Regions from separate parts of the Bacillus sp. EB106-06-01-XG163 genome, predicted to be linked through region 1. Evidence: riboswitches for the same ligand, from Rfam matches in the RefSeq annotation. Region 1 holds a riboswitch; the other holds the start of a gene.

The links. Region 1 has a riboswitch for lysine ahead of AC3WTF_RS04880 (aspartate kinase). Riboswitches for the same ligand answer to the same signal wherever they lie in the genome.
Region 2: another riboswitch for lysine. It lies ahead of AC3WTF_RS07575 (amino acid permease); the one in region 1 lies ahead of AC3WTF_RS04880 (aspartate kinase).

Annotation. Positions count from the first base shown of each region.
Region 1 covers NZ_JBYTDS010000003.1:178,987-183,415, forward strand. The annotation lists gene trxA (thioredoxin) at 27-341, shown strand; gene uvrC (excinuclease ABC subunit UvrC) at 484-2,256, shown strand; lysine riboswitch at 2,318-2,497, shown strand; gene AC3WTF_RS04880 (aspartate kinase) at 2,623-3,852, shown strand; gene AC3WTF_RS04885 (YslB family protein) at 3,899-4,345, opposite strand.
Region 2 covers NZ_JBYTDS010000005.1:3,681-8,109, reverse strand. The annotation lists gene AC3WTF_RS07590 (LTA synthase family protein) at 1-1,107, opposite strand, end outside; gene AC3WTF_RS07585 (metal-dependent hydrolase) at 1,149-1,631, opposite strand; gene sspJ (small acid-soluble spore protein SspJ) at 1,815-1,955, shown strand; lysine riboswitch at 2,078-2,259, shown strand; gene AC3WTF_RS07575 (amino acid permease) at 2,368-3,780, shown strand; gene AC3WTF_RS07570 (iron-hydroxamate ABC transporter substrate-binding protein) at 3,955-4,429, opposite strand, start outside.

The DNA of each region.
Region 1 (4,429 bases):
CATTTGACAATTGGAGGAATAACAAAATGGCTATCGTAAAAGCAACTGATCAATCGTTCTCAGCTGAAACAAGTGAAGGTGTCGTATTGGCTGATTTCTGGGCTCCTTGGTGCGGACCTTGTAAAATGATCGCGCCCGTTCTTGAAGAGATTGATCAAGAAATGGGAGACAAACTGAAAATCGTCAAAATCGACGTGGATGAAAACCAAGAAACTGCCGGTAAATACGGCGTCATGAGCATCCCGACACTTCTCGTATTGAAAGACGGAGAAGTCGTTGAAACATCTGTCGGTTTCAAACCGAAAGAAGCTCTTGAAGAGCTTGTAAACAAACATCTGTAAGCCGAAAGCTTCCGTTACGGCAGGGCGATTCCTTTGAAAGGGAATCGCCTTTTTTGATCTTCCAAAAGCTGAGAATGGAGAAAAACAAGTGTTCGTGATACACTGAATGGACACGAGAAATGAATGTAAGGAAGGGTAACGTATGAATAAACAACTGAAAGAAAAGCTGGCCCTCCTTCCCGATCAGCCGGGCTGTTATTTAATGAAAGACCGTCAAAAAACAGTCATCTACGTGGGGAAAGCGAAAGTCTTGAAAAACAGGGTGCGATCTTATTTCACCGGTTCTCACGACGCAAAAACCCAACGGCTTGTGTCGGAGATTGAGGACTTTGAATATATCGTGACTTCCTCCAATCTTGAAGCGCTTATTTTGGAAATGAATCTGATTAAAAAATACGATCCGAAATACAATGTCATGCTGAAAGATGATAAAACCTATCCCTTTATTAAAATCACCCATGAACGCCATCCGCGGCTGATTGTCACCCGGAATGTCAAAAAAGACAAAGGACGCTATTTCGGCCCGTATCCGAATGTGCAGGCGGCGCGGGAAACGAAAAAACTGCTGGACCGCCTTTACCCGCTCAGGAAATGCTCAAAGCTTCCGGACCGCGTCTGTCTCTATTATCATCTCGGACAATGCCTCGCCCCATGTGTAAAGGATATATCTGAGGAGACAAACCGCGAGATTGTTGAAGACATCACCCGTTTTTTAAAGGGAGGGCATAACGAAATCAAAAAAGAGCTCGAAGCGAAAATGGCAGAAGCGGCGGAAAAGCTTGAATTTGAACGGGCTAAAGAATTCCGCGACCAGCTTGCTCACATCGAATCGACGATGGAGAAGCAAAAAATGACCATGAATGACCTTCTGGACCGCGATGTGTTTGCATATGCCTACGATAAAGGCTGGATGTGCGTCCAAGTCTTTTTCATTCGCCAAGGAAAACTGATCGAACGCGACGTCAGCATGTTTCCGATGTATCAGGAAGCGGATGAAGAATTTCTGACCTTCATCGGCCAGTTCTACTCTAAAAACAATCACTTTCTGCCTAAGGAAATTCTGGTGCCTGACAGCGTTGACAGGGACATGATCACCGAGCTGTTGGAAACCGCCGTGCATCAGCCGAAAAAAGGCCCGAAAAAAGAGCTGCTTTTGCTTGCGCACAAAAATGCGAAAATCGCTCTGCGGGAAAAATTCTCGTTAATCGAGCGGGATGAGGAACGGTCAATCGGTGCAGCCGAACGGCTTGGCGAAGCGCTGAATATTTACACGCCGCATCGGATTGAAGCGTTTGACAACTCCAATATTCAAGGCACAAACCCCGTATCGGCCATGATTGTCTTTATTGACGGAAAACCGAATAAAAAGGAATACCGCAAATATAAAATTAAAACCGTAACAGGGCCTGATGATTACGGCTCAATGAGGGAAGTCGTCAGAAGAAGATACACGAGGGTGCTTCGCGAAAATCTTCCGCTGCCGGATTTAATCATCATTGACGGCGGAAAAGGGCAGATTAACGCGGCGCGCGACGTGCTTGAGAATGAGCTCGGCCTTGATGTCCCGGTAGCGGGATTGGCGAAAGATGATAAACACCGAACATCCAACCTTTTGATCGGCGACCCGCTTGAACCGGTGTTTCTGGAGCGGAACAGCCAAGAGTTTTACCTGCTTCAGCGCATTCAGGACGAAGTTCACCGTTTTGCGATCAGCTTTCACAGACAGATTCGGGGAAAAAGCGCCTTTCAATCCGTTCTGGATGATATCCCCGGAATCGGCGAAAAACGCAAAAAAATGCTCTTAAAACATTTCGGATCTGTCAAAAAGATGAAGGAAGCAAGCCTTGACGATATCAAAAAAGCGGGTGTGCCGGCCGCGGCGGCCCAGCTGCTGTTTGAAAAATTAAAAAAATAGTATTGTGCTTTTCTGAAAAATCTGCTAGAATGTGAACTAATTTCATAAGATCGTGTTATATGGTGAAGATAGAGGTGCGAACTTCAATAGTAAGCCTTTGGAGAATGATGGATTCTGCGAAAAAGGCTGAAAGGGGAGCGTCGCCGAAGTGTATCACATCCCATCGGTGTGATTTGCTGGCCTTGCATTAAATAAATGTAAGGCTGTCAAGAATTTATTTTCTTGGAGGGCTATCTCGTTGTTCATAATCAATCGTAATGATATGAAAAAGCAATGAGAGCTATTCCTCTCATTGCTTTTTTTATTGTGGACAAAACGCTCTTTTCTCCTCACCCGCACGAACCAAAATGTAAAGGGTGGTCTAGTATGGGTCTTATCGTACAAAAATTCGGAGGCACTTCCGTCGGTTCTGCCGAAAAAATTCAAAATGCCGCAAATCGCGCCATTGCTGAAAAGCAAAAAGGCCATGACGTCGTAGTCGTCGTTTCGGCAATGGGAAAATCAACCGACGCGCTCGTTAACCTCGCGGCTGAAATCACATCTGAACCAAGCAGACGCGAGATGGATATGCTTTTGTCTACGGGAGAGCAGGTCACGATTTCGCTTTTGGCCATGGCGCTTCAGGAAAAAGGATATGACGCCGTCTCTTATACGGGCTGGCAGGCGGGTGTCCGCACGGAAGCCGTTCACGGCAATGCGAGAATTACGGATATTGATATCACGGCGATTCGTTCGCAGCTTGCAGAAGGCAGGATTACAGTCGTTGCCGGTTTTCAGGGCGTAACGGAAGACGGCGGCATCACGACGCTCGGACGGGGCGGTTCCGATACGACGGCGGTCGCTCTTGCCGCAGCGCTGGAAGCGGATAAATGCGACATTTATACAGATGTTCCGGGCGTATTTACGACAGATCCGCGGTATGTCCGGTCAGCGAGAAAACTGGCGGGAATTTCTTATGATGAAATGCTGGAGCTTGCAAATCTGGGAGCGGGTGTTCTTCACCCGCGGGCGGTTGAGTTCGCGAAAAACTACCAAGTGCCTTTAGAAGTGCGGTCAAGTACGGAACATGAAGCGGGAACATTAATTGAGGAGGAATCATCAATGGAGCAGAATTTAATCGTCAGAGGAATTGCATTTGAAGACCAGATCACGAGGGTGTCCGTTACGGGCCTGACAAGCGGACTGACTACTCTTTCAACAATCTTCACCGCGCTGGCAAAACGAAACATCAACGTTGACATTATTATTCAGACACAGTCGGACGATGGGGAAGCGGATATTTCTTTCTCAGTGAAAACGGAAGATGCCGCGCAAACGGTCGCCGTGCTTGAAGAATATAAAAACGCGCTTGACTATGAAAAAATTGAAACCGAAAGAAAACTGGCGAAAGTCTCCATTGTCGGGTCGGGCATGGTTTCAAATCCCGGCGTCGCCGCGGACATGTTTGCCGTACTGGCGGAAAAAAATGTACAAGTCAAAATGGTGAGCACATCTGAAATAAAAGTATCAGCGGTTGTCAGCGAAAATGATATGGTGAAAGCGGTCGAAGCGCTTCATGATGCGTTTGAGCTTTCTAAACAGCCGTCTGCCGTGTAAACGGGCAGGCAAAAAGGCGGGACTTGGAGTCACCGCCTTTTTTCAATTATACAGGGTCCTTCATATCCCATTTTACAGTCAGGACGACTTTATCCGCTCTCTTTTTTACCTGTTCATAAGATTCTGCGATCTGATCGTTCATCAATTGAATCTGTTCGGCTATAAAACCGGCTTCAAGCTGAAAACAAGGCTCTTTCTGATGTTTGAGTCTGCTGGATACGAGCGGTCCTTCCAGTTCAAATTCCAGTTCTTGTTTTTTTGATCCTGCGTTTGTCAAAGTTCCCCAGCCGGCTTTTTCAAAAAAGGCGGGGATTTCTTCCCACGATTGAAGAGGAAATTTGCGGGCGAGGCGTTTTCCCGCCCAATACATCATCGATGAATGCTCCGGGCCGAGGATATCCGGAAGCACGATTTCCCGGATTAATTCGTAGCCGTATGCGCTGACGTCGAGTTCAGTTAAAGGTTCTAAAGCTGCTTCATAATTATTCTTCATATTATGTATTCCCCTCTCTCCTTCGTTTATTATAGCTTAAACAGGGGGGAGGATTACAGGATGATCCTATAAAACACGCGAAAA
Region 2 (4,429 bases), on a different contig from region 1:
TGTCACCTTAAATTCATCCGCGTCGAAAAAACGGTCGATTCCGAATGCCCCGTACATCTCATCCCGGTTCCAAAAGGCCTTATGATTGGCATGCAGAACGGCTGAATAGTATTGACGGTCTTTTAACATATGGTACATCGTATTGAACCGGTGGCCGCTTTTTGTGAAAAAAACGGCGCCGCTTGAAGACGGATACAGCGAATTCGCAGTAATGAATTCTGAATCTGAGGTTTTTCCCTGTTCAGTCTGCTGATAAAAATGAGTGAAGTCATAACTTTTTTTCCGCAGTTTATTTAAAAACGGGGTAATCTCCCGCCCGTTGACCCGCTCATCCATTACAAAACGCTGTGTTGATTCGAGCGTAACAAAAATCACATTGCGCCCCTTTGCGAGCCCGAACTTTGATTCGGACGGCCTGCTGTAGTCGGCTTGAGTGTAATTCGCGACCGCCGCAAGGCTGTCTTCGTCGGCAAACGCTTTAGCCCCTGCATTCAGCGTCTGCGAAATGGTGTCATACAAATGAAAGTGGAACAGGCCGATTCCTTTTACGAGCGCTTCACGATCAAAAGGGTGCTTGAACAGCTTCGGCTGCTCAGCCTCAGACAGCGCAAGGTTGCACAGCATGAGGCCGGCTGATGCCCACGCATACGCTTTAACGGTACGGGTGCTGGCTTTACCTTTACCAGCTTTATGCCTTTTACCAAGATAAAACAAAACCGCAATATCCAAAAATAAAGCGATATAAAGCGGGTGAAACAGCTCTTGGACGCTGCTTCCCATATCACCCATATTGCTCGCCTGAAACAAAACTGGTATGGTGATAAAATCAATATAAAACCCGTAAAACACCGTATTCGCGATTAAAATTCCCGTCAGCATCACATTTGCCGAAAGCAGAAAGATCCGCTGTTTTTTTTCTGTCAGCAGCAGGGCGATGCCGAACAGCGGCACAATGAAGCTCAGCGGATTAATGAGAAGCAGACATTCCTCAAGAACCGAATTGTTCTGCAGATCAAAACCGAGCTTATAAACGGCATAGGTTTTCATCCACATGAACAGGATGGACAGGCATAAAAACCGATGATTGCTGAAAAAGGTTTTCTTCATATGTATGACTCCTCACCCTAAAAGCGAAAGATGCTTTTTGTTTAAGAGATGCGGCTGTGAACCAGTTCGTATAAATAATAGCAGGATACAATCGTTAAGCCGGCCAGCACAAGCTGCTCCGAAAAACTCCCCGTTCTCATATAAAGGGGAAGACGGAAGCGGATGGCGGACGGAAACAGCAGTTTAATGCCGTTGACGGTCCATGCGTCAAGCACAAGATGGCTCGCCATTCCGATCATCAGTCCGGCGGAAATGCTCGGATTCGGAATATAGGTTGCCGTAATGAAAAACATAATAAGCATAAACAGCAGGCTGTGTGTAAACGTTCTGTGGCCGAACACCGTGCTTACGATTTTGGACAGAACGGGCAGCGTCCTGCCGATTTTGCTTTTCGTATGGCATATGTCGGGAATCAGCGCCCCGAGGGCACCCGCTGAGGTCATAAGGACCGGATCATACCCGTAATAATACGCAATTGCGGAACAAGAAGCGATGCCTCCCATGATGTGTGTTTTTCCTGTCATTTTTCGCTTCTCCTTTTTATTTTTGCCAAAATCCCCTGAATTACAAATATATCAAGAGAATGCATGTTTGATCAACAAACTTTACCTGTTCCGCCAAAAGGAAGGAGACGCGGATTCCGCATATTCTGCCGCGGAAAAAGACACATTATAGGTGTACCTATATTTGATAAAGAGGTGATACAGATGGCTTTCTTTAACAAAGAAAAAGGAAAAAACAGCGATAAAAACAAAAACGTCATTCAAGGCGCGCTTGAAGACGCCGGTGCAGCTCTGAAAGACGATCCGCTTCAAGAAGCTGTTCAAAAGAAAAAAAACAACCGCTGACCATATAAGACGGGTAGGGCGAACGCTCTATCCGTTTTCCATCTAATTTTTCCCTTTGACAGATCTTTTTATCTCTGATAACCTCTGAGTAGAATTGAATGATAAAAATCCTCACTCTTTCTCGGTGAGGTAGAGGTTGCGCTTGATGATGAGTCGCACATGCCAGGCTGATAGGGGGCCGCAAAACATGTGTTAAAGGCATCAGCGCCGAAGTGTAAAGAAAGCCGATCCTTCTTTATGCTGGGACTGTATCTGAATAAGTGCAGGACTGCCGCGTGCTTTTTCGCGGAGGGCTATCCGGAGATCAAGGGTGTGTGTTTCTTTAAGCATGGACTTTTGTTCAGGCTTTTTTTGCGTGTAAATATGGTCTCGGGGTCTGGTCCGTACGAATGAACAACCAGGAGGTACAGGAATGGAACAGACGAAAAAATGGGGTTTTTGGTTATTAACGGCGTTTGTCGTAGGAAATATGGTAGGCTCGGGCATCTTTTCGCTTCCGAGTACGCTCGCAAAAATCGCGAGCCCGTTCGGCGCCACATCGGCATGGCTTTTAACGGGAGCCGGTGTGTTAATGATCGCGCTGGTCTTCGGCCACTTATCCATCCGCAAGCCTGAGCTGACGGCGGGGCCGCAAAGCTATGCGCGTGCGCTGTTCAGCGATCGGAAAAAAGGGAATGCAGCGGGCTTCACGATGGTCTGGGGCTACTGGGTGGCGAGCTGGATCAGCAACGTGGCGATCATCACGAGCCTTGCCGGATATTTAACATCATTTTTCCCGATTTTAACGGATAAGCGTGAAATGTTTTCGATCGGCGGTCAGGCGGTTACGCTCGGCCAGCTGCTGACGTTTGCCGTATGTACGGTTTTATTATGGGGCACTCACACGATTCTCGTCACCAGCATTAACGGTGCGAGTAAATTAAATTTTGTCACGACGTTTTCAAAAGTATTAGGATTTATCTTCTTTATCATTGCAGGTTTATTTGTGTTTCAAACGTCGTTTTTCGATCATTTTTATTTTCCGGTTCAAACAGGTCCTCACACAGTTGAGGGAATCGGCGGACAGATCCACAATGCGGCGATTTCAACATTATGGGCGTTCGTCGGAATTGAATCGGCAGTCATCTTATCCGGGCGCGCCCGTTCGCAGCGCGACGTGAAACGCGCCACCATTACCGGATTATTGATCGCGCTCAGCATCTATATCATCGTAACATTGATTACGATGGGCGTGCTTCCGCATGGTAAGCTTGTCGGCTCGGAAAAACCGTTTGTTGACGTATTGTACGCGATCGTCGGCAATGCGGGAAGCGTCATCATGGCGATTCTGGCGATTTTGTGTCTGTTCGGAACGATGCTCGGCTGGATTCTTCTCGGCTCTGAAGTTCCGTATCAAGCGGCGAAATCAGGAGACTTTCCCGCTGCTTTTGCAAAAACGAATAAACAGGGAAGCCCGGTTGTGTCGTTAATCGTAACGAACGTGATGTCACAGATCTTTATCTTTTCGGTTATTTCCCGGACGATCAGTGACGCGTTTACGTTTTTAACGACGGCGGCGACGCTCGCTTATCTGATTCCGTATCTCGTGTCAGCGTTTTACAGCCTGAAGCTCATTTTTACGGGTGAAACGTATGACGAGATAAAGGGTTCAAGAGTAAGAGACGGTATCATCGCCATCCTTGCCTGCATTTATTCTTTTTATGTCATTATTACCGGAACGGCCGATTTAACGACCTTTATTCTCGGTATCGGGCTGTTCTTCGTCGGTTTGCTGTTATATCCTTTCGTCTCAAAGAAATTTGCAAACAACAGACAATCGGTATGACAAAAAGACATCTCACGTCTGTGAGATGTCTTTTTTATTTGCGGCGGCGGGTTACGTTTTGACGGCGTGTATATAATGAATGGTCTCGAATGCGGTTAAATGGTCAGTGCGTCCGCTGAAAAAACGGTCAAGTGTAAAGCGTAATAAAAAGCCGCTGTGACAGCGGCTTCGGGATTACTTCGTTAAGCTTTTTGTGATGTAGTCAAGCTGGCCTTCAAGTGAGATCGGGTCTGAGAAATAGAAGCCGATCGGATCAATGCGGTAGACATGGTTTTGTTTGACGGCATCGAGGTTCTTCCAGATTGAGCTGTCAAGCACGCCTTTGTCGTCACCGCCGGCCTGCCATGGCCCCATAAAGATGTAGTCTCCCGCGAAGTCAGGCAGTTTCTCGAGTGAAATGCTGGCGTAGCCCGGTCCTTGATTAATGGCTTTTTCCTGCGTCAGTTTTGTGGCCTTCAGCCCGAGTTTGTCATAAATGATGCTTCCGCCGCGGCCGAAGTCTTTACCGAATACATAGATGTCTTTTCCGTTTGTCTGCATGATGGAGATGGTTTTTGAGCCGACCGCTTTTTGAACCTTTGTTTTAGCGGCAGCGGTTTTCTTGTCCCATTCAGCCAGCCATTTGTCTGCTTTATCTTCAGTGCCTGTC